One region of the Rahnella sp. 1L-D-7-B-C2 genome, then DNA from elsewhere that is predicted to be linked to it. Evidence: riboswitches for the same ligand, from Rfam matches in the RefSeq annotation. Region 1 holds a riboswitch; each other region holds the start of a gene.
What was found. A riboswitch is a leader RNA that binds a small molecule or an ion and turns the genes downstream of it on or off. The one in region 1 is predicted to bind thiamine pyrophosphate.
Positions count from the first base shown of each region.

Region 2: it holds a riboswitch for thiamine pyrophosphate, as region 1 does, so the genes downstream of both, thiM (hydroxyethylthiazole kinase) here and thiB (thiamine ABC transporter substrate binding subunit) in region 1, are expected to answer to the same signal.
Region 3: it holds a riboswitch for thiamine pyrophosphate, as region 1 does, so the genes downstream of both, thiC (phosphomethylpyrimidine synthase ThiC) here and thiB (thiamine ABC transporter substrate binding subunit) in region 1, are expected to answer to the same signal.

Region 1 is NZ_JBXAVQ010000009.1:33,378-41,604, reverse strand. It holds gene thiQ (thiamine ABC transporter ATP-binding protein ThiQ) at 1-114, opposite strand, end outside; gene thiP (thiamine/thiamine pyrophosphate ABC transporter permease ThiP) at 98-1,708, opposite strand; gene thiB (thiamine ABC transporter substrate binding subunit) at 1,684-2,667, opposite strand; TPP riboswitch at 2,711-2,839, opposite strand; gene sgrR (HTH-type transcriptional regulator SgrR) at 2,880-4,544, opposite strand; gene sgrT (glucose uptake inhibitor SgrT) at 4,647-4,847, shown strand; gene AC0Z7K_RS15425 (MFS transporter) at 5,026-6,189, shown strand; gene leuD (3-isopropylmalate dehydratase small subunit) at 6,248-6,850, opposite strand; gene leuC (3-isopropylmalate dehydratase large subunit) at 6,861-8,227, opposite strand, start outside.
Region 2 is NZ_JBXAVQ010000017.1:2,237-10,463, forward strand. It holds gene AC0Z7K_RS19975 (LytS/YhcK type 5TM receptor domain-containing protein) at 1-919, shown strand, start outside; gene btsR (two-component system response regulator BtsR) at 897-1,616, shown strand; gene AC0Z7K_RS19985 (carbon starvation CstA family protein) at 1,745-3,553, shown strand; TPP riboswitch at 3,643-3,744, shown strand; gene thiM (hydroxyethylthiazole kinase) at 3,779-4,588, shown strand; gene thiD (bifunctional hydroxymethylpyrimidine kinase/phosphomethylpyrimidine kinase) at 4,585-5,385, shown strand; gene AC0Z7K_RS20000 (hypothetical protein) at 5,402-6,250, opposite strand; gene AC0Z7K_RS20005 (GntR family transcriptional regulator) at 6,373-7,059, opposite strand; gene AC0Z7K_RS20010 (AraC family transcriptional regulator) at 7,172-8,008, opposite strand.
Region 3 is NZ_JBXAVQ010000031.1:14,976-23,202, reverse strand. It holds gene AC0Z7K_RS23935 (DUF1481 domain-containing protein) at 1-166, opposite strand, end outside; gene hupA (nucleoid-associated protein HU-alpha) at 218-490, opposite strand; gene AC0Z7K_RS23925 (YjaG family protein) at 681-1,271, opposite strand; gene nfi (deoxyribonuclease V) at 1,342-2,022, opposite strand; gene hemE (uroporphyrinogen decarboxylase) at 2,032-3,096, opposite strand; gene nudC (NAD(+) diphosphatase) at 3,168-3,953, opposite strand; gene rsd (sigma D regulator) at 4,060-4,575, shown strand; TPP riboswitch at 4,647-4,772, shown strand; gene thiC (phosphomethylpyrimidine synthase ThiC) at 4,907-6,868, shown strand; gene thiE (thiamine phosphate synthase) at 6,868-7,518, shown strand; gene AC0Z7K_RS23890 (HesA/MoeB/ThiF family protein) at 7,511-8,227, shown strand, end outside.

The DNA.
Region 1 (8,227 bases):
TTTCCCCGCACCGCTCGGGCCGAGGATTGCCACGCGTTCGCCCGAGCCGATGCGTAAATCAAAGCGCATCGGCAGATGCTCGTACAGATAAGTCAGTTTATTCAGCGTCAGCATGGCGGCCCGGCAGTTTCTCGATCAGGGTAAATAACAGGAAGCACAGCAGCAGTAATAACAGTGCGGTTACCGCGCCGTCCTGACTGCGGTAGGAACCGATCTGCTGATACAAATAAAACGGCAGCGTGCGAAAATTCTCGTTGCCGAACAACGCGATCACGCCGAAATCCCCCAGTGACAGCACGCAGGCAAACGCCAGCGCCTGGGAAATAGGGCGTTTCAGCGCACCCAGTTCCACCCGGCGCAGCCGCTGCCAGCCGTGCATATTCAGCGAAAGGCACAGCGGGTTGTAGCGTTCGGCCACGTCGCGCATCGGGTTATCCAGCACTTTTAACGCATAAGGCACCGCCATCAGCGCATTGGTGAGGATCACCAGCGGCCAGGGCGATTGCGGTAAACCGGTCGTATCGCCGAGCAGCAGGAAAAATCCGGTCGCCAGCACGATGCCCGGCATCGCGAGGATCAGCATACCGCTGAGATCCATCGCCTGTGCCCAGCCGTTAAGCTTGCGCAAACGCAGTTCGCGGCTGCTCCACAGCAACATCATGGTCAGCAGTACACAAAGCAATCCGCTGCCCAGTGCAATCCGCACTGACGTCCACAACGCCTGCCAGAGCGCGGCCTGTTGCAGAACGCTGACGGCGGCGCGATTCACACCGTCAAAAATGACTGCCAGCAGCGGCGGCAGGATCAGCAGCAGGGCAAGGCCGATCAGCACGCCGTCGGCGAGGCGGCGCGGCAGGGAATCATCAGGATTACGCCAGCGCTGAGCGTGCGTTTGTCCGACCGGCAGCGCCTGACTGAGTTTCTGGCTCAGCAACACCAGCGCCAGACAGCAGAACAGCTGGATCAGCGCCAGCGTGGCGGCACGTCCTAAATCGTAGTCATAACTGAGCGCCTGATAAATAGCCAGTTCAATAGTGGTCGCCTGCGGCCCTCCGCCGAGAGACAGCACGGTGGCGAAGCTGGCAAAGCACAGCATGAAGATCAGCGCCGCGGCAGGGAAAATCTGGCGGCGCAGGGCGGGCCATTCGACAAAGCGGAACTGCTGCCACGCGTTCATTCCCAGTTGCGCCGCGAGCTGGCGTTGTTCGACGGCGATATTCTCCAGCGCCTGCAACAACAGGCGGGTGGCGAGCGGCAGATTGAAGAAAATATGCGCCAGCAAAATGCCCTGTAAGCCGTAGGGCGAAAAATGATAATCCACACCGAGCCAGCCGCACAGCTGCGCCAGCCAGCCTTGTCTGCCGTAGACGCTGAGAATACCAAACACGGCCACCAGCACTGGCAGCACCAGCGTCATGGCACATAAACGAAGTAGTAACTGACGGCCGGGAAAACGACGGCGGAACAGCGCCCGCGCCAGAAAAATCGCGGGCAGCACCGAGCAGAGCGCCGAAAGCAGCGCCTGCCAGAAGGTAAAACGGATCACATGCCAGAGATAGGGATCCTGCCAGAGCGAGGCGCCACTCATCTGCGGCGCATGACGCCACAGAGAGCCAAGTGCCAGCGCAGCCACCAGCAACATCGCCAGCGAGGCCACCGCGCCTGGCCACAGCCAGCGCGGGATCAACGGCTGACGGCGTTCTGCCATGCCTGGATCCATTCTGTGCGGTGAGTAGCGACATCCTGCGCGCTGTATTGCAGGGATTTCGCCGGCACCTTCAGTTGATTAAAGGCGTCAGGCAGCGGTGTGGCGATCACCGGATACATCCAGTTACCGGTCGGGATCACTTTCTGGAAATCGTCGGTAGTGACGAATTTCATAAACTGTTCAGCCAGCTTCGGTTGCTTGCTGTTTGCCAGCTGGCCCGCCACTTCCACCTGCATGTAATGACCTTCGGTGAAATTGGCCGCCGCGTAGTTATCCTTCTTTTCTTCGACAATGTGATAGGCCGGAGAGGTGGTGTAACTCAGTACCAGATCGCTTTCACCCTTGAGGAATAAGCCGTAGGCCTCGCTCCAGCCTTTAGTGACGGTGACGGTTTTCTTCGCCAGCTTCTGCCATTCTTGCGGCGCTTTATCGCCATAGACTTTTTGCATCCACAGCATCAGGCCCAGACCCGGCGTGCTGGTGCGCGGATCTTCGTAGATCACTTTCCAGTTCTGATCGCTGTTGATCAGCTCATCAAGACTTTTCGGCGGATTTTTTAGTTTGTTTTTGTCGTAGACGAATGCGAAATAGCCGTAGTCGTAAGGCACAAATGTGCTGTTATCCCAGCCGCCGGGCACGGTCAGTTTGGCATCGGTTTTCGGTGCCTGGGCGAAAAGCCCCGTTTGCTCTGCGGCCTGTAGCAGATTGTTATCCAGACCGAGCACCACGTCCGCTTTGCTATTTTTGCCTTCCATCCGCAGACGGTTGAGCAACGACACACCGTCTTCCAGCGCGACGTATTTCAGTTCGCAGCCGCATTGGGCTTCAAAGGCTTTTTTGATAGCAGGGCCGGGGCCCCAGTCGGCAGAAAATGAGTCGTAGGTATAAACCGTCAGGACCGGTTTGGCCGCGAAGGCTGGGGCAGACAGTAACAGCAGGCAGGGCAGTAATTTTTTCAACTTTGCGCTCCAAAAAAATAAAGGGGCAAAGGATTTTGAGTGAGCGAGGCACAGTCTCAAATCCCTCCGCCGGTATCAACCGGATCAGGTTCGACGGGTGTAAATCTCAGCCAAACTTGCTCACGGCGTTTACATCGCTGCTTTAACAAGTTGGGCACCCCGTTGAGAACGGATGTCATTCTAGAGATTAACGCGGCAATGCGATAGTCCGATTAACTGTCAGGGGGCGCAAACCAGGCGGATTTAAAGTCGAACCAGCCAAGGGTGTTCATGCGCACGCCGCGCATACTGCGTTGCCCTTGCAGAACTAACCAGTGATGGAACAGCGGATGAATGTGATGGCTGCCGACCTGTTTCTGGCTCCATTCGGCCATGGAGAATTTGCCCGCGTGCCATAACGCGGCGTCCTCGCTCATGTCATTGCTAAAACAGTACGCGGCTAACGGCAGCTCGAAGAATGTCGCGAACAGAGAGAATTCCAGCGGCAGGGTGAAGTTGGCGCTGCCGAGCCACACATCGCTTTTCACCTCGCCGCGATGCCAGACGGCGTAATCCACAATCTGAATAATCAGTTCGATACCTTCCGCCGCCAGCAGCGGACGCAGTGCGTTGCAGATCGCGTGATGCTCCGAATGCTCGCTGTAAAACGTCAGCGTAATGTGTGTCAGACCCTGGGGTTTTATCGGGCGCGCCTGCGAATCTTTATGATGCCAGCGTGGCAACAGGCCGTAGGCCGGCGACCAGTAGCGCTGGTAAATCGGTTCTGCGGCGTTAAGTAATGCAATCGGGCTGAGCAGTTCGCAGAGCCATTCGCGGATGTCATCCTGCTGGCCGACCGGCGAACGCTGATCGAACAGCAAGAAATAGCAGCCTTCCTCCAGACGGCTTTCCAGCTCGCTTTTACCGGATTCATCTGCCTGTAACTGCACGCCGGAATGGACCAGATCTTCAGTCAGCTCCGGGAGTACCCAGATATTCACTTCATCTATCAGCGCGCGGAAACCGAAATACTCGTCAAACGCGCGGATACGCAGCTGCGTTTTCTGATTGCGCACCACAGCGTAAGGGCCGGTGCCGACCGGATGGCGGGCAAAGTTGGGCAGAGACTGCCATTCTTGCGGCAGGATCATGGCGTGAACATTGCCAAACAGCCATGGCAGCCAGCGGTCGGGAGTCAGCAGATAGATATCGATCACATTGGGTGTGGGCGAGGAAACTGACGCGAGATTGCTAAATAACCGGTGATTCTGTTGCAGGCGGATAAATGTGGCGATGATATCCGCCATCTCCAGTTCACGGCCATGATGGAAATGGATCGCCGGACGCAGATAAAACCGCCAGTGGAGCGGTGTGATTTCCTGCCAGTGGTGGGCCAGATCGGCTTCTACTTCCCCTTTTTCCTCATTTATGCGCGTCAGACCGCTGAAGATTTGCCGGGCGATGTGTGTTTCAGAACGGCGCAACATGGTGCCGGGCAACAGGTTAAACAGCGGACGATAATACAGCACGCGTAGAATGTGTTTGCCCTGACGGAAACTGCGGCCTAACTGTGACAGCAGCATCTGGCGCACCTGCGTTTTATCCCCCACCAGTTGCACCAGTTGTTCTATTTTATCTTGCTCGAGAAGCTCTTCGGCGCGCTGCTGCTGGAGCGCCAGCCCGGTATACAGAAAGGTCAGTCTGGAGCGTTTGCCGCGTCCGGCTTCGGCATTCCACGTCAGCCAGCCCAGTTCCTGCATGGCGCTAAGCAACGAACGCATGTGCCGCCGTGAGCAGCTCAGGATCCCGGACAGCGCCTGCAAGGTCGTTTCGGTTTCTTCGCCGTGACAGAACTGCCACAACCGGATGAACTGCTGTTGTAAGCGCGGTGAGGTCATAAAAGAGGAACTCCATGGGCGATCTTCATCAATTTATCTTTCCTCATATTACTCCGATACTGTTTCTCAACGAAAGCCTGTTGTGAACACCCGGAGGTCATCATGAAATGCACTTTGAATGCCCGTTTTTATCAGCGTTATTTCTCCGCTATCAGCAGCGCTGCCATTCAACGCAATGCGGCAAAAAATCATGCTGACTGGCTATCCTGGGTGCCGGTGGATTACCGGATGGATATTCTTTCGAGGCTGACCCAGTGGGATATGGAGTCGCTGAGTGAGGAGCAATATCGTCAGCGGATCTGACCTTCTGCCCGCAGGCACGACCAAATTCGATTTTCTGAGTAATGGTGTAATTTCACCAGCCAGTGGGGTAACTCACTGGTTTTTTTATATCCATTTTTCAGAACCGCTCGAAACCCCTTAAAACTTAGCTACACTGGGGGTCTTGTTTGTAAGACATTCATTTCTCAGGGACGACGTCATGCCGAAACCTCGTATTAATGCCATTTATGTCACCTTTCTGGTGGTGTCCTTACTGTGTGGTATCGCAGGCGCGTTACAGGCGCCGACGCTCAGCCTGTTTCTGACCAATGAAGTGAAAGTTCGCCCGTTGTGGGTCGGTTTCTTTTATACCGTCAACGCCATCGCCGGGATTGCGATCAGTTTCCTGCTGGCGAACCGTTCTGATAACAAAGGTGACCGCCGCAAGCTGCTGATCTTCTGCTGCCTGATGGCCATCGGGAACAGTCTGGTGTTTGCGTTCAGCCGCGACTATCTGGTGCTGATCACCGTCGGTGTATTGCTGGCAGCGATCGGGAATGCCTCAATGCCGCAGCTGTTTGCGCTGGCGCGTGAACATGCGGATCGTTCGTCGAGCGAAGTGGTGATGTTCAGCTCGATGATGCGTGCGATGCTCTCGCTGGCGTGGGTTCTCGGCCCGCCGCTTTCTTTCATGCTGGCGCTTAATTACGGGTTTACGCCGATGTATCTGAGCGCCGCCGTGGTGTTTGTCGGCAGTATCCTGATGATTGTCTTCTTCCTGCCGTCTGTGCCGCGCGTCGAGCAGCCGGTGGATGAAAAAGTGGTGCCGGTCAGCGCGTGGCGCAATAAAGATGTGCGTTTGCTGTTCTTCGCATCCTTACTGATGTGGACCTGCAATATCATGTACGTGATTGATATGCCGCTTTATATCACCAGCGATCTGGGCTTGCCGGAAGGGCTGGCGGGCTTGCTGATGGGGACGGCGGCAGGGCTGGAAATTCCGGCGATGTTGCTCGCGGGTTATCTGGTCAAACGTACCGGTAAACGCAAGCTGATGCTATATGCGGTGGCGAGCGGGGTGGTTTTCTACGCCGGACTGGTTTTGTTCCAGTTCAAAGCCGCGCTGATGATCCTGCAGCTGTTTAACGCGATTTTCATCGGCATCGTGGCGGGTATCGGGATGCTCTATTTTCAGGACCTGATGCCGGGTCGTGCGGGTTCTGCGACGACGTTGTTCACCAACAGCATTTCCACTGGCGTTATCTGCGCGGGTTTATTGCAGGGCTTTATCGTCGAAAGCTTCGGGCATTATCCGGTGTACTGGGTAGCGACGGCGCTGGCGATTATCGCACTAGGCCTGATGTATAAAGTCAAAGACGTCTGAATGAGATGAAAAGAAAAACCCGCGAAAGTCGCGGGTTTTTTTGCTACCGGGGACGCAATCAGTTCATAAAGACAGGCTGATTCTTCTCGTAAGCGGAGATATTTTCTTCGTGTTGCAGCGTCAGACCGATGCTGTCCAGACCGTTAATCATGCAGTGACGGCGGAAGCTGTCGATCACAAACGGATAGCTTTTATCACCGGCTTTGACCGTCTGCGCTTCGAGATCCACTTCAAAGGTGATGCCTTCATTGTCTTTTACCAGCGCGAACAGCTCATCAATTTCTGCATCACTCAGGGTGATGGGCAGCAACTGGTTGTTGAACGAGTTACCGTAAAAGATATCGGCAAAGCTTGGTGCGATCACCGCGTGGAAACCGTAGTCGGTCAGCGCCCACGGCGCATGTTCACGAGAAGAACCGCAGCCAAAGTTTTCACGCGCCAGTAAAATGCTCGCGCCTTTATAGCGCGGCTGATTCAGCACGAAATCCGGGTTAGGCACCTGACCGGCGTCGTCCAGAAAACGCCAGTCGTTAAACAGGTGTTGACCGAAACCGGTGCGGGTCACTTTCTGCAAAAACTGTTTCGGAATGATGGCATCGGTATCGACGTTAGCGGCATCCAGCGGAACCACCAGACCAATGTGTTGGGTAAATTTAGCCATGGTGTTTTCCTCAGTTCAGTTCACGAATATCAGCGAAACGGCCAGTCACCGCCGCCGCCGCCGCCATTGCCGGGCTGACCAGATGCGTGCGTCCGCCACGGCCCTGACGGCCTTCGAAGTTACGGTTACTGGTGGAGGCGCAACGTTCGCCCGGTTCCAGACGATCGTTGTTCATCGCCAGACACATGGAGCAGCCAGGCAGACGCCATTCGAAACCAGCTTCAATGAAGATCTTATCCAGACCTTCTTCTTCGGCCTGCGCTTTTACCGGGCCAGAGCCGGGAACCACAATCGCCTGTACACCGGTCGCGACTTTGCGACCTTTGGCGACGGCGGCGGCCGCGCGTAAATCTTCGATACGTGAGTTGGTACAGGAACCGATAAACACTTTATCGATCGCCACGTCGGTCAGTTTAATGCCCGGTTGCAAATCCATATACGCCAGCGCTTTTTCAGCGGAGGCACGTTCTACCGGATCGGCAAAAGAGGACGGATTTGGGATCGTCTGATTCACGCCCATGACCTGACCAGGGTTCGTACCCCAGGTGACCTGCGGTGCGATGTCAGCCGCGTCCAGCGTCACGACGCTGTCAAATTTGGCATCCGCATCGGTTTTCAGGGTTTTCCAGTACTCGACGGCGGCGTCCCAGTGTTGATCTTTCGGCGCGAACTGGCGGCCTTTCAGATACGCAAAGGTGGTGTCGTCGGGCGCGACCAGACCGGCCTTGGCACCCATTTCAATCGCCATGTTGCACAGGGTCATACGACCTTCCATGCTCAGCGCTTCGATGGCTTTACCGCAGAACTCGACAACGTGACCGGTACCGCCGGCGCTGCCGGTTTTACCGATGATCGCCAGCACGATATCTTTGGCGGTGATACCGGCAGGCGCGTCGCCGGTCACTTCGATTTTCATGGTTTTAGCGCGACCCTGTTTCAGGGTTTGCGTTGCCAGCACGTGTTCCACTTCCGATGTGCCGATACCGAAAGCCAGTGAACCGAACGCACCGTGCGTCGCCGTATGGGAATCGCCGCAAACGATGGTCATGCCCGGCAGGGTCATTCCCTGCTCAGGGCCGATCACGTGAACGATGCCCTGGAAAGGGTGGTTCAGGTCATACAGTTGTACGCCGAATTCCGCGCAGTTCTTGATCAGTTCCTGCATCTGAATGCGCGCCATTTCGCCGCTGGCATTGATGTCTTTGGTTTGCGTGGAGACGTTGTGATCCATCGTCGCGAAGGTTTTTCCCGGCTGACGTACCGGACGCCCCATCGCGCGCAGGCCGTCAAACGCCTGCGGAGAGGTCACTTCGTGCACCAGGTGGCGGTCGATGTACAACAGCGGCGTTTCGTTTTGCACTTCGTAAACGACGTGCG
Region 2 (8,227 bases), on a different contig from region 1:
CGGCGACGATCACCATCTGCCAGGCTCGCCGATTTTGTCCGAGCATTCTCACCGCGCTATCGAACATAACGAAGTGGTCTACGCCGATGGCAATGAGGTGCCGTATCGCTGCACGCAAAGCCCGTCGTGCAAGCTCGGGTCGACGCTGGTGATCCCGCTGCGCGGCGAGAATCAGGAAGTGATCGGCACGATCAAACTTTACGAAGCCCGCAACCGGCTGTTCAGTTCGATCAACCGGACGCTGGGCGAGGGGATCGCCAGTTTATTGTCGGCGCAGATCCTCGCCGGGCAGTATGAACGCCACAAGCAACTGCTGATCCAGTCGGAAATCAAACTGCTGCACGCGCAGGTGAATCCTCACTTTCTGTTTAATGCGCTGAATACTCTGGTGGCGGTGATCCGTCGCGACAGCCAGCAGGCGGGCGAACTGGTGCAGCATCTTTCGACTTTTTTTCGCAAAAATCTAAAACGCCCGCAGGAAGTGGTGACACTGGCCGACGAAATTGAACACGTGGAAGCCTATCTGCATATCGAACGCGCGCGGTTCAGCGACCGGCTGAGCGTCACGTTTGATTTTCCCGACGCGCTGCAACAGCTGTTTTTACCCGCTTTTACGCTGCAACCGCTGGTGGAAAACGCCATCAAGCACGGGACGTCGCAACTGCTGGGCGCGGGGCACATCCGTCTTTCCGCCATCGGGCAGGACGATTGTCTGATGCTGACCGTTGAAGATAACGCCGGGCTGTATGCGCCGTCGGCTTGCGGAAATGGTCTGGGCATGAGTCTGGTCGATCGCCGTCTGCGCGGGCGTTACGGCGATGAATTTGGTCTGCATGTGGAATGCGAACCGGAACAGTTTACCCGCGTCATTTTACGGTTGCCGTTAAGGAGTCAGCATGCTGAAAATATTGATTGTTGATGACGAGCCGCTTGCGCGTGAAAATCTGCGTTTTCTGCTGCAGGATGCGGCGGATATCAGCGTGATCGGCGAGTGTGAAAACGCGGTGCAAGCGCTGGGTGCTATCAACCGGCTGCAACCCGACGTGGTTTTTCTCGATATCCATATGCCACGCATCAGCGGGCTGGAGCTGGTCGGGATGATTGACGCTGAGCGTATGCCGCACATTGTTTTTCTCACCGCCTATGACGAATATGCCTTGCAGGCGTTCGAAGAGAACGTGTTTGATTATCTGCTAAAGCCGGTACAGGCATCGCGGCTGGACAAAACCCTCTGCCGTCTGCGCAAGCATCTGCCGGAACAAAATATTACTGCGCTGATGGCCGGCGAACCGGATCTGGCGCTGATCCCCTGCTGCGGCCAGAATCGCATTTATCTGCTTGCCTTCGATGAGGTGATTTTTGTCAGCTCGCGGGTCAGCGGAGTCTTCGTAAACCGCGCCGACGGCAGTGAATGTTTTACGGAACTGACGCTGCGCACCCTGGAAAATCGGACGCAGCTGCTGCGTTGCCACCGGCAGTTTTTAATCAACATAAGCCATCTGCGGGAAATCCGTTTTGACGACAGCGGGCTGGCGGAGCTGGTGATGAAAAACGAGGTGCGCGTACCGGTCAGCCGCCGTTATCTGAAATCCTTGAAATCTCAACTCGGGCTTTGAACCAGCCGTTCATCCCTGCGTTTTTGCCGCTTAAATCGCTATACCGCCGCTGACCTAAACAGCGGACGCGCTTTCTACAGAGCTTTGCTACGTTGCACCTGATTATTCCTTATCCGGAGAACAATAAGATGCAACACGCACTGACTTTTGTCATCGCGACTCTGTGTATCCTGACTATCTGCTACCGGTTTTACGGCGTGTTTTTTGTCCGTAAAGTGCTGAAAGCCGATGATGCTCAGGTCACGCCGTCGCATTTACTGGAAGACGGGAAAGACTATGTCCCGACGAAAAAATGGGTGAACTTTGGCAGCCACTTTGCGGCAATTGCGGCGGCGGGGCCTCTGGTCGGCCCTGTGCTGGCGGCGCAGTACGGTTATCTGCCCGGTATGTTATGGCTGCTGATCGGTTGCGTGGTCGGCGGCGCGGTACACGACACCGTGGTGTTGTTCGCCTCGATGAAACACCGGGGTAAATCCCTGTCGGAAGTGGCTAAGCGCGAACTCGGGCCGGTAGCCGGCTGGTGTACCGGGCTGGCGATGTTATTTATCATCACCATTACCATGGCTGGTTTGTCGATGGTGGTGGTACATGCCCTTGAGCGTAACCCGTGGGGCACGTTTGCCGTCTTTATGACTATCCCGGTGGCGATTTGCGTCGGCCTGTGGGAGCGTCTGACCGGTAGCATGAAAGCCGCTTCGTGGGTGGGTATTATTGCGATTATGGCCTGCGTGGTGATCGGGCCGTACATACAGGCCTCGGCGTTTGGCGAATGGCTCAGCCTGCGCGCCTCGACCGTCAGTCTGGTTTTACCTGTCTACGCCTTCTTCGCCACCGCTCTGCCGGTATGGATGTTACTGACGCCGCGCGGTTATCTCTCCAGCTTCATGAAAATCGGCGTGTTCGGTGCGCTGATCGTCGGCGTGGTGTTCATCAACCCGGAAATTCAGTTCCCGGCGATCACGCAGTTTATCCACGGTGGCGGCCCGGTGCTGGCCGGTCCGGTCTGGCCGTTTATCTCGATCACTATCGCCTGTGGCGCGATATCAGGTTTTCACGCATTTATCGGTTCCGGCACCACGCCTAAGCAGATAGACAAATGGAGTGATATTTTGCCGGTCGGTTTTGGGGCGATGTTAGCGGAATGTGTGGTCGGCGTGATGGCTCTGATTGCTGCCACCGCGTTGCATCCGGCGGATTATTTTGCCATTAACTCCGCGCCGGAAGTGTTTGCCGGTCTGGGCATGCAGGTGGTGAATCTGCCGGCGCTTAGCCAGGAAATCGGTCTAGATCTTAGCGGGCGCACCGGCGGTGCCGTGACGCTGGCGGTCGGCATGGCCGATATCTTTACGCGCATTCCGTGGTTCAGCCATTTGTCCTCTTACTTCTTCCAGTTCGTGGTGATGTTCGAGGCGGTATTCATCCTGACGGCGGTCGATTCGGGCACCCGCGTGGCACGCTATTTGTTGCAGGATTTCTTCGGTGACCTGTGGGCACCGCTGAAACGTACCGACTGGTGGCCGGGCGCGGTGGCGTGCAGCATCGTCGCCTGCCTGCTCTGGGGATATCTGCTGAACTCCGGCGATATCAATTCGGTCTGGGCGCTGTTTGGCGTCTCCAACCAGCTGATGGCTTCAATCGGTCTGATGATCGGCGCGACCATTATTCTGCGTCTGGCGGATAAGCGCCGCTACATGCTGACCTGCCTGATACCGCTGGCGTATCTGTACGTCACTGTGAACTACGCAGCGTACTGGATGGTGGCTCACGTCTATTTCAATCCACTGGCCAAAGGCTTCAATCTGTTCAACGGCACAATTTCCATCATTATGGTCGCGCTCGGCGCAGTAATTATGGTGGCATCAGTCCTGCGCTGGATAAAACTGTGGCAGGCGCGCAGTGAAGGCGGCGTACTGGAGGATGTGGCGGCGACGGTGTAAATCACGGTTATCTCATCAGCCCTGTCAATGGACGGGGCTTTTTGGTATCAAATGCTGATTGATCTTCCCGCCGTCCGCACCAATAATGCTCCCTTGACTCGGGGTGCCGCTCTTGCAAAAGAAAGGCTGAGATTTTACCCGTATTACCTGATCTGGATTATGCCAGCGTAGGGAAGTCAGGTATCTCTCCCGATGCCGCCTTCCTGAAAGCCGGTTGGGAGACTTATGAACGTCCGACCTTCCGTATTTCCCGGTGCGATTGCCGCCGGTTCTTTGCAACAACTCCGCCATTCATCACCGCTGGTCCACTGCCTGACCAACGACGTGGTGCAATCTTTTACTGCCAATGTTTTGCTAGCGCTGGGAGCGTCTCCGGCGATGGTGGTTGATCCTGCCGAAGCGGCGCAGTTTAGCGCCATTGCTGATGCCTTACTGGTCAACGTCGGTACGCTGACGCATTCTCACGCCGAGGCGATGCTGGCGGCTATTGAGGCGGCGAATCAGGCCGGAAAACCCTGGGTGCTGGATCCGGTGGCCGTGGGCGGCCTGCGCTGGCGAACTGAATTCTGTCTCGACATCATCAAACTCCAACCCGCCGCCATTCGCGGTAACGCCTCGGAAATTCGCGCGCTCAGCGGTCTGAGTGCGTCCGGTCGTGGTGTCGACAGCGGTGACAACTCTCTTTCTGCCTTGCCCGCCGCGCAGCAACTGGCGCGTGAAACCGGTGCGATTGTCGCGGTCACCGGTGAGACAGATTATGTGACCGACGGCGATCGCTGTTGGGCCGTCGCGGGCGGCCATCCGATGATGACCCGCGTGGTCGGCACCGGCTGTGCGCTGTCGGCGGTGGTGGCTGCTTTCATTACCTTACCGGGCGACCGGCTGGATAACGTCGCAGCAGCTTGTCGCGTCATGTCCTGTGCCGGAGAACGCGCCTGCGCAACGGTGAAAGGGCCGGGCAGCTTCACGCCAGAGTTACTCGATAATTTGTACCTGATTAACGGGGAATGGTTAAACGGTGAGGCGCAGCCATGAAACGGATTAATGCGCTGACCATTGCAGGCACCGATCCGAGCGGCGGTGCCGGGATCCAGGCCGATCTCAAAACGTTCTCGGCGCTCGGGGCCTACGGCACCAGCGTGATCACCGCGCTGGTGGCGCAAAACACCTGCGGCGTTCAGTCGGTTTATAATATCGAACCCGAATTTGTGGCGGCACAGCTGGATTCAGTGCTCAGCGACGTCCGCATCGACAGCGCGAAAATCGGTATGCTGGCAAACAGTCAGATTGTGGAAGCGGTCGCGGAACGGCTCCGGCACTATCAGCCGCCGTTTGTGGTGCTCGATACCGTTATGCTGGCGAAAAGTGGCGATCCGTTATTATTGCCGGAGGCGGTGGATGCAGTGCGCCGGTTGCTGATCCCGCAGGTCTCGATCATCACGCCAAACCTGCCTGAAGCCGCAGCGTTACTCGAATGTCCGATAGCGACCAGCGAAGCGGAAATGCGTGAGCAGGGTGAAACCTTGCTGGCGATGGGGTGTGGCGCGGTGTTGATGAAGGGCGGTCATCTGAGCGATGAAGAAAGTCCTGACTGGCTGTTTGTGGCCGGTTCCCGTGAGCGTTTTACCGCGCCGCGTGTCAATACCCGCCATACCCACGGCACCGGCTGTACATTGTCTGCGGCGTTGGCAGCACTGCGCCCGCGTCACAACAACTGGGCGGATACGGTGCGCGAAGCCAAAGCGTATTTGCAACAGGCGCTGATGCAGGCCGACTCTCTTGAAGTCGGGCACGGCATCGGCCCGGTGCATCATTTTCACCGGTGGTGGTAGGGCGGTTTGAAATCCATCAGGCGCGGCGTTGAGCTTCTCCCAGCGCCTGCTCAGCCTGAGGAAACATCGCCAGCGCCCGTTGTAAGTGCAGGGCGTCGAACGGATTCAGCGGATAGAATTTTTCGTCTTTGCGCGGGCGCAGCATCACGCGGATTTTATTGGCTGACATCCTTTCATAAAGATAGCTGGCGATGTCCTGATTCTCTTCATCCTTCCAGGACAGCACCAGTGCAGCATGCTCACCGCTGCGACGGCCAATAAACTGCTCGTTCAGCCACAGACCTTCCAGATCGCCATCATGTTGCAATTTTTTGCCGCTAAACCACGGCGAATCTGCCAGCATCCACAGCGCCTGCGGTGTGATTTCTTCATGCAGCTGTCGCCACATAGGACGGTTATTGTCCATCTGCCAGCAGGCCATCCCAAGATAATCATTCAGCTCGCGCCAGTCATTTTCCAGCCGCTCTTTCAGCTCGGGGTCCTGCACGTGCATAAACTGCTGCAGACCGCTGGCCTGTTCGCCCAGCTTGTTATAGGCGACCACCGTCATGGTACGAGGCGTGCGGCGAAAAGTGACCCAAAGCAGGATTTTTGGGATACGAAAAGTAATGGCCTGAATGGTCAGCTTGTAACGATTACCGCGAGACATTACCAGGCCGTTCGCGGTACCGCGTTTGTCCTGATAATTGCGCACCAGCACCACGCTGTTCTGACCCATCCATCCGGTAAGGTAATGTTCTTTCTCGCTTTCCGCCACGTCGAGATCGCGGGCAATCTGGCTGATTTTTTCTTCATCCAGCTGGGCGAGGGACAGTGACTCTTCAGCACTGTAAAAGCTTTTCTTCAGGGGGGCAGTAGCAGGCATAAAAATTTCCACGGTATCGATGTGGTTTACAGCTTACCTCAAGTTGTCATACAAATTTTGGGGTTAACCCGCAAAATTAACCTAAAACGGTCTGACAGCAGATTTATTGGGAATAATGCCTTTTACTCCGCATCAAACCAGTCGCTGTTTTGCTCGGCTATCGGGGTAATGGTAGATATCATTTCCTGCAAATGAATGCGGATGGCATTTTCAGCGGCGTCCGGATCATGCGCTTTAAGAGCGTCGAAAATGGCGTAGTGCTGCGCGATAAGATTTTCCGGCGGGGAGACTTTGCTCAGTGTCAGGAAACGTACGCGATCCATCGTCGCTTTGATATGTTCGACGGTTTCCCAGGCCAGGCGGCAATCGATAATTTGCGCGATCGTGCGGTGAAAATCATCGTCGAGCAACAAAAATTCCTGTGTTTGCTGGCTTTTTGCCGCAAGCCGCTGACGCTCAAGATTGTGTTCCAGCAGCGCCAGATCTTTATCCGTGGCAACCATAGCAGCACGACGAACGACGGCGGTTTCTACGGCTTCACGAATGAAACGGCCATCGGCGACGCGCTTGGATGAAATCTTCATCACATATGTACCGCGCTGCGGTAAGACCTGAACCAGCCCGGCTTCGGCCAGTTTGATAAAGGCTTCGCGAACCGGCTGGCGCGATACGTTAAAGCGTGTGGAAATTTCTTTCTCCGACAGGAACGCTCCCGGCGCAATGGCACAGGTGACGATGTCCTGACGCAAGGTGCGGTAAATCTGCTGATTCACCGGCACATTACTGAGAAATTCAAAGGCGTCTGTCATGGGCAAAAGTTGTCTTCAAAGTCGGGAGTTCACAATACTACCATGAGTTTTCTCAGGGTTTTGAGATTGTTAGCGCAAGGTTGTGACAGAAATTTGGGATATATCATAGAAACTAATCCGAATTGATATGCTCACGGCAGTAAAGTTTTTTATAGGCTGCCGGGGTAATGCCCAGCAGTTTGCGAAACACCCGACGAAAATACGCTGCGTCGTTAAAACCGGTCAGCCGCGCGACATCAGCGACGTTCCCGGTATTGGCCAGCAGCAGTTTCTCGGCGGCGGCGACGCGGTGTTTATGCAGCGCATCTGTCAGGGTCATCTGGAACGTCAGACGAAACACGCGTCCGAGATAATCGGCATTACAATGCAGCCTTTCCGCCAGCTCAGAAGCCCCCAGCGGCAGATGAAACTGGGTAGTGATGAGTTGCCGCGCCTTGTAGGCCAGCGCGACGCCGGGCCCGCCGGGTTCCACATTTTCCGGCCAGGCGCGCGCAACTTCCTGCAACAGCAAAATCAGATACAACTCCAGCGAATTGCCACCTCTTTCCTGCTCATATAAAAATAGTCTGAATAGCGTTAAGAGTGTTTCACGATCCCTGACTTTACAATGCTGTGGAATATTCAGCTGTAAAGAGGGATTATTTTGCCGAGAATCTATTAACGTGCGATTGCTCTCAATATCGAAGTGTAACCAGTAAAATTTTAATTCAGGATCAAACGTCGTTAACCCTTTATGTTCCCTGCCGGGAAATAACAGTAAACTTTCCCCTTCACGCAGATCAAAACGCGTATTCTTTTCCTGCAATGACAGGCTGCCGCGTACGACATACATCAATTCATACGAGTTAAGTCTGCGTGTCGGATGTGTGCCAATTCCTCGCGAGATAAAGAGTCCGCCGTTCTGCACATTAACCGGATAATTCACAGGAAAAGAGAGTACATCAGTCATTTAGCCGTCTTGCCAGCAGCGAATAAAGCGTGACAATAGCACAGCGCGCAGCGGGTACCAGTCCTGCCGGAAGACGTTTTGATCTGCCTCACATATTCTATGCATGAGTCGGAATTGTCCCGTTTAACTACTTTATCCTCCTCTTGTTGGCATCTTTTTCCCGTGCCAGATTAAATACGCACCCTATAAAAAAGGCTGATATTACACCCGGCCTGATAT
Region 3 (8,227 bases), on a different contig from region 1:
CGTTGAGAATGGTTTGAGGTTGGTTTTGCGCATTGTTTTCGCGCCATAAGCGGTTGATGCCCTGATCGGCAACATAACCACTGGCGAAGAACTGCGGGGTGGTGTTTTTTGAACTGCAACCCACCAGACCAAGCACCAGTAAACCTGCTACCAGTCTGGGGGTGATAAACTGAAGGGGCTTAAAGGCCCCTCCGCTTATTCTTTTCACTGCAAGCAATTACTTAACAGCGTCTTTCAGAGCTTTACCAGAAACGAACGCAGGCACGTTGGCAGCTGCGATTTTGATTTCTTTACCAGTCTGCGGGTTACGACCAGTACGCTCGTTACGATGATTTACCTTGAAAGTCCCGAAACCAACTAATTGTACAGCATCACCTTCTTTCAGAGACTCGGTAATAGCAGACAGAGTAGATTCAAGAGCAACTTTGGCCTGTGCTTTGGAAAGATCAGCTTTGTCCGCAATTACATCAATCAGTTGAGTCTTGTTCATAAGTTATCCTTTACAGTGTGTTTATCGTTTGCAAAGCATCGAGTGCGACGGATATGCCGATTGACAGCACCCTCCTGCATACACGCACCGATAGCCACTTTTTTTACGCACCCCAAATGTAGACCAGACAGGGTGCGGATGTGAAGCCTTAAGGCACGACAAATCAGGCGTTAAATCACGTTTTCTTGCCTTATTGCGCTAAATTTATGCCAATGTTACTGACAGCGGCTTCACGCAGGTCAGAACGTAACCCTTTTATTAATTCCAGGTCCCGCTCCTCACAGTCAGCCAACAGGCGAAAAATCTCCCATTGGATGTCCCATTCCTCTTCGACAGCTGGGATCACTTTCAGCTCTTCATCGGTCATTTCTTTACCGGCCTGAGTCATCTCCAGCATTGCGACGGTACGAATCGATGTTTCGCTTACCGCAACGGCGTGAGAGAGAGTTTCGCCGCTCAGACGCGAATGGATCAATTCGCCTAATGCGATACAGGCATCAATGGCCGGGTAAACCCCATAGAGGTCGTAATCATCTGAAGAAGGCACCGCCTCCTCCAGCTTTTCGAGCTGTGAGTCAAAATTGACCTTGGCGTCTTTTACCACCAGCGTTTCCCAGATGAGATCCAGGATGCGGCGGTAAACCTGCGGCTCGCCAAACCCGGTTTCCAGACAGAAGGCCTGGTAGTTGGGGTACATGCGTTCACACAAGCTCGCCATAAACGTCACGTGTTGCCAGCTTTCCAGCTTTTCGAGACGTAAATGAATTGGATTACGTAACATGAGTTGATCTCGTTAACTTTTCTGCGCGGGAGTTTACCTGAAATAAATCAATATCCCTATTCCTTGATTCCTAAAGATCATCACTCAACCGTTGCCAGCGTTGAAACGCTGCCCGATTGGATGCGACGGCATCCGCCCAACGCGTTGGCTCCGGCAAACGATATTGCCGCATACAATGTTCGACCCAATACAGCGCCGATTCCATGCTGATGCGATTGCCTGGCGAGATGAACAATGGATTACAGCGTAGCTTACTGCGCCACACCCAGCCAATCTGTTCATCACCCTCGTACAACGCCTGCTGGCTGTACAGCGCCTCATTGAGAGGCAAAAACTGGCCGCATAAACGGCTTTTAGCCACACCGATGGTCGGCACGTCGATCATCAGACCAAAATGGCTGGCGACGCCAAGACGGCGTGGGTGTGCAATCCCCTGCCCGTCGACCAGCACTAAATCAGGGCTCGACGTGAGTTGCTGCCAGGCCTGCAACAACGCGGGAAGTTCGCGAAAGGAGAGGAAACCGGGAATATAGGGCATCACGGTAGGCACGCGGGCAATCTGATATTCCACCAGCTCAAGCGAGGGATAGCGCAGTACCGCCACCGCGGCGCGCGTGACATCGCCGCCCTGCTCAAAGCCAACGTCCACGCCGGCAATCAACGTCGGAGTGGTGAAATCAGGCGGATCCTGCAGTGTTATGCGATCAGCCAGGATCCGCTGCTCTTCACGTAACGCGCGCGTGTCGATCATCTTTCAGTCTTACTCGTGATACTGGCGCGACAGGCTGTGCACCGCTTCCACGAAGGCACCGGCGTTTTCTGGCGGCACATCCTGATGGATGCCGTGACCGAGATTAAACACATGCCCGTTACCTTTCCCGAAGCCTGCCAAAATGGTTTCTACTTCCTGCTCAATGCGCACCGGAGAGGCGTACAGCATGGAGGGATCCATGTTGCCCTGAATCGCCACTTTATCGCCCACGCGACGACGCGCATCAGCAATGTCCGTCGTCCAGTCAAGACCGAGTGCATCACAACCGGTCGCAGCCATCGCTTCCAGCCACTGTCCGCCACCTTTGGTGAAGAGCGTAACCGGCACGCGGCGCCCTTCATTTTCACGGATCAGGCCATCGACGATTTTATGCATGTAGTTCAGGGAGAATTCGCGGTAATCGCGTGGCGTCAGCACGCCGCCCCAGGTGTCAAAAATCATCACGGACTGCGCGCCTGCTTTAATTTGGGCGTTGAGATACAAAATCACGCTGTCGGCGACTTTATCCAGCAACAGATGCATGGTCGCCGGTTCGGCATACATCATCTTTTTGATTTTGGTGAACGCTTTACTGCTGCCGCCTTCGACCATATACGTTGCCAGCGTCCACGGGCTCCCGGAGAAACCGATAAGCGGCACTTCACCTTTAAGATTTTTACGGATGGTGCGAACCGCATTCATCACGTAACCCAGTTCCATTTCCGGATCCGGGATTGGCAATTTTTCTACGTCAGCGCGATTGGTTAGCGGAGAGGAAAAACGAGGGCCTTCACCGGCTTCGAAATACAACCCCAGCCCCATCGCATCCGGAATGGTCAGGATGTCAGAGAACAAAATCGCGGCATCCAGCGGATAGCGACGCAGCGGCTGCAGCGTCACTTCGCAGGCCAGTTCGGCATTCTTGCACAGCGACATAAAATCACCGGCCACGGCGCGGGTTTCTTTGTATTCCGGCAAATAGCGGCCAGCCTGACGCATCATCCATACCGGTGTGATATCCACGGGCTGACGTAACAGGGCGCGCAGGTAGCGGTCGTTTTTCAACTCATTCATTCTGTTTCTTTCCTTCAATATTCGGGCGGCACGGCAATAATCTGACGGTATTCTATCACGCAACACTTGCGCTACACGTCGTCTTCATCGCTCGCCGCGCGGCAGAGCGCCACAGTGTCTTCGATAAGCCTGCGCGCAATGGTGCCCGGCGGCGGTAACATGGGCAGTGCGTCATAACGATACCAGCCCGCGTTCAGCAGCTCTTTAGGATCATGACGAATATCGCCGCTGTCATAATCAGCCATAAAGGCCATCATCAGGGAATTTGGAAAAGGCCACGGCTGCGAACTGACGTAGCGCACGTTTTTCACTCGCACGTTGCTCTCTTCCATCACTTCGCGTGCCACAGTTTCCTCGAGCGTTTCGCCTACTTCGACAAAACCGGCCAGCACGGTGTGAATACCGTTGCGGTGACGGACATGCTGCGCCAGCAAAATTTCGTCGCCACGGCGGATAGCGACAATAATGCACGGCGCAATCTGCGGATAATAACGTTCACGGCAGTGCCCGCAGAGCGCGGCCCATTCAGTTTTGCTGACCTGCATTTCATGGCCGCAGTAACCGCAAAACTTGTGAGAACGATAAAATTCAGCCAGTTGCACACCGCGTCCGACCAGCTGGAATAATCCGCGATCCTTATCGAGTAACTGACGCGCCGAGACCATATGGTTGTGCATCGCCTGACGCACCAGCCAGACCGGTGCGCCCTGCCACTCGCCAATCTGGCGCGCGGTTTTACCGGTCAGAGAGAATTGCGTCGCGCTGCCAAACGGCAGTTCACCCTCAGGCAGCCACAGCTTGCCTTCGTGGCTGATAACCCACCAGCCGTTATGTTGCTCTGTGATCTGTAATTCCATAATTGTTGTTGCATAACCTCGTTGAGACTGACAATCTGAGACAGATATTTACATATTAGTAACCCTTCCAAAACGGATTACTTTTTTACCGCTCACGGAGTCAACCATGCTAAATCGTCTGGAAAGACTGACCCAACGCGTTGGTGGCAGTAATGAGTTAGTCGACCAATGGCTGCACGCCCGCAAAGAATTGCTGGTTTCATACTGCACACTGGTCGGCCTGAAACCCAATAAAGAAAAACATACTCCGCTGAATGAAAAAGCGTTGGATAACTTTTGCCACAACCTGGTGGACTACCTCTCTGCCGGCCATTTCCATCTTTATCAACGCATCATCGATGAAGTCGCGAGCGCAGGCAGCTCAGTCAGATCTCAGGCGTCCAAAATATATCCCGCTCTGGAGCTCAATACTGAAGCTATCATGGCTTTCCATGACAGTTACACAGAAAATGATATTGATGATGACAATGCGTTTGCCTTCCATTATGCATTATCCGATATCGGTGAAGCGTTGGATGCGCGTTTTCAGCTGGAAGATCAATTGATTATTCTGGCCTTTGATCCTGTTAATGGCGCGCCATTACCGCCCGCCAATGATGATCATCTCGCCAGACCGGCGTAACCGGTCTCAGGAACAAACCCTGCACAGGGTGTAGTTTTAGTTGTAGTTTTCAAAACGGCCTCCTATATTGAGGCTTCTTGTCGGAGTGCCTAGCGCATAATTTCCTCACGAAATTACGCCAGGCTGAGACCGTTAATTCGGGATCCGCGGAACCTGATCGGGTTAGTACCCGCGAAGGGAACAAGAGTAATGTTATGCGTTTAGCGCGATTTGGCCTCAGCCTGAAAACGGCCGCCTGCGCTAAACCGCCCATTTTTACTCCTGCCGTAAACCTCCAGACAAGCAATTTTCCATCACGTTTTTTCTATTCGTAGAACACGAGGAATTTGCTATGTCGAGTACCCAAAAATCCGTTACCTCTGAAAAGAAACCCACCAACCGCCGCGAACAGCGCGCACAGGCTCAGTCATTTATCGACAGTCTGCAGGGAGAAGCATTTCCCAACTCCCGCCGAATCTATCTGCAAGGCGGTCGCGCAGATATCCGCGTTCCCATGCGTGAAATCCAGCTCAGTCCGACACTGGTCGGCGGCGGTAAAGACGCTCCGCAATATGAAGATAACGAAGCGATTCCGGTGTATGAAACGGCCGGACCTTACGGTGACCCTGAAGCCTCCATTGACGTCCATGCCGGTCTGGCAAAATGCCGCGCCAGCTGGATAGCTGAACGGGCAGACACCGAAGAACTTCCGCAGGTCAGCTCCGGTTTTACCCAACAACGTCTGGCCGACGAAGGCTTAGATCATTTGCGCTTCGAACTTCTGCCGCGTCCGCGTAAAGCGAAAGCGGGAAAAAACGTCACGCAGCTGCACTACGCGCGCCAGGGGATAATTACGCCAGAAATGGAATTCATCGCCATCCGCGAAAATATGGGACGCGAACGGATCCGGGGGGAAGTATTGCGCCAGCAACATCCGGGGGAAAGTTTCGGTGCGCATCTGCCCGCCAATATCACGGCTGAATTCGTGCGTCAGGAAGTCGCCGCCGGTCGCGCCATTATCCCGGCCAATATCAACCATCCGGAATCGGAGCCAATGATTATCGGGCGAAACTTCCTGGTGAAAGTGAACGCCAATATCGGCAATTCAGCGGTGACGTCGTCCATCGAAGAAGAAGTTGAGAAGCTGGTCTGGTCAACGCGCTGGGGGGCGGACACGGTGATGGATCTCTCAACCGGCCGCTATATCCACGAAACCCGCGAATGGATCCTGCGTAACAGCCCGGTACCCATTGGTACGGTGCCAATCTATCAGGCACTGGAAAAAGTAAACGGCGTCGCTGAAGATCTTAACTGGGAAATGTTCCGCGATACGCTGCTGGAACAGGCCGAACAGGGTGTCGATTACTTCACTATTCACGCCGGTGTGTTGCTGCGCTATGTGCCGATGACCGCCAAACGTCTGACCGGTATTGTCTCGCGCGGCGGATCGATCATGGCCAAATGGTGTCTTTCGCATCATCGTGAAAGTTTCCTCTACGAGAATTTCCGCGAGATTTGTGAAATCTGCGCCGCTTACGACGTTTCACTCTCGCTGGGTGACGGCCTGCGTCCGGGGTCGATTCAGGACGCGAACGACGAAGCACAGTTTGCAGAGCTGCACACGCTGGGCGAACTGACCAAAATCGCGTGGGAATATGATGTGCAGGTGATGATCGAAGGGCCGGGGCATGTGCCGATGCAGATGATCCGCCGTAACATGACCGAAGAACTGGAGCATTGCCACGAAGCGCCGTTTTATACGCTGGGGCCGCTGACCACCGATATCGCACCAGGCTATGACCATTTCACTTCAGGCATCGGTGCCGCCATGATCGGCTGGTTCGGCTGCGCTATGCTGTGTTACGTCACACCGAAAGAGCACCTCGGCCTGCCGAACAAGGAAGACGTCAAACAGGGGCTGATCACCTATAAAATTGCAGCACACGCGGCGGATTTGGCCAAAGGACATCCGGGCGCACAAATCCGCGATAACGCTATGTCGAAAGCACGTTTCGAATTCCGCTGGGAAGACCAGTTCAATCTGGCACTCGATCCCGCCACCGCCCGCGCTTATCACGATGAAACCCTGCCGCAGGAATCCGGCAAAGTCGCGCACTTCTGTTCAATGTGTGGGCCAAAATTCTGCTCGATGAAAATCACTCAGGAAGTCCGCGATTATGCCGCCGCGCTGGAGGCGAAAGCCCAACCGGTTGAAATCGTAGAATCCGGCATGGCTCAGATGTCTGCCGAATTCCGTTCGCGGGGCAGCGAGCTTTATCATCCGGCAGATTTGAGCACGGAGGTGGGAAAATGATGACGTCAGCGCAAAAATTCCCGGCAGTCCCCTTCCATCTCGGTTTATATCCGGTCGTCGATACTGTGGAATGGATTGCCCTTCTGCTGGAGGCGGGCGTTAAAACGCTGCAACTGCGCGTAAAAGATTTACCTGATGCTGAGGTCGAACCCGCCATTATTGAAGCTATTGCGCTAGGGCGACGCTTTCAGGCGCGGTTGTTCATCAATGATTACTGGCGTCTGGCGGTAAAGCATCAGGCTTACGGTGTGCATCTGGGTCAGGAAGATCTGGACACCGCCGACCTTAATGCAATTTATCAGGCGGGTTTACGGCTGGGTGTTTCGACGCATGACGATGCCGAGCTGGCGCGCGCTGTAGCGGTCAATCCTTCTTATATCGCACTCGGGCATATTTTCCCGACGCAGACCAAAGATATGCCGTCGGCTCCGCAGGGTTTGGCGGAATTGACCCGACACATTAAGCAGCTCAACGGCAGTTTTCCGACGGTAGCCATTGGTGGGATCAGCATTGATCGCGCGCAGTCAGTTCTCGACTGCGGCGTCGGCAGTATTGCCGTCGTCAGCGCCATTACACAGGCACCCGACTGGCGCGTAGCCACCGCCGAACTGCTGGCTCTGTGCGCCAGTAAGGTGCCCGAAGATGCTTAACGATGCGGCCTTTATGCGCTACAGCCGCCAACTGATGCTGGAAGAATTTGGCCCGCAGGCGCAGGAGAAATTAGCGGCGGCGAAAGTGCTTATCGTCGGGCTCGGCGGGCTTGGGTCACCGGCGGCACTTTATCTGGCGGCGGCCGGTGTCGGCACGTTACTGCTGGCCGACGACGACAAACTCCATCTCACCAATCTTCAGCGGCAAATCCTCTACCGTACCGGCGATCTGGATCAACCTAAAGCTACGGTAGCAAAGCGCGAATTACTGCGCCTGAATCCGTTATGTGAAATCGTCGCGCTCACTGAAAGGCTGGCCGGCGAAGCGTTACGTAATGCTGTCGCCACTGTCGACCTCGTTTTGGATTGCAGCGATAACATGGAAACGCGGCATGCGATCAATCACGCATGCGTATCTGCGGGCAAAACATTAATCAGCGGAAGTGCCGTCGGATTTGGCGGGCAGTTGTTAGTGATCGAAGCGCCTTATGCTCACGGCTGCTACGCCTGCCTGTATCCCGATCAGGAAATCGTACAACGAAACTGCCGGACGTCCGGCATTCTCGGGCCGGTTGTTGGTACGATCGGCACGCTTCAGGCGTTAGAGGCCCTGAAATTACTGGCGGGTTTATCCAGCACGCTGAGCGGAAAACTCCGGCTGTTCGACGGAAAAACACAAAACTGGCGTTCTCTGCAACTCACCCGCTCG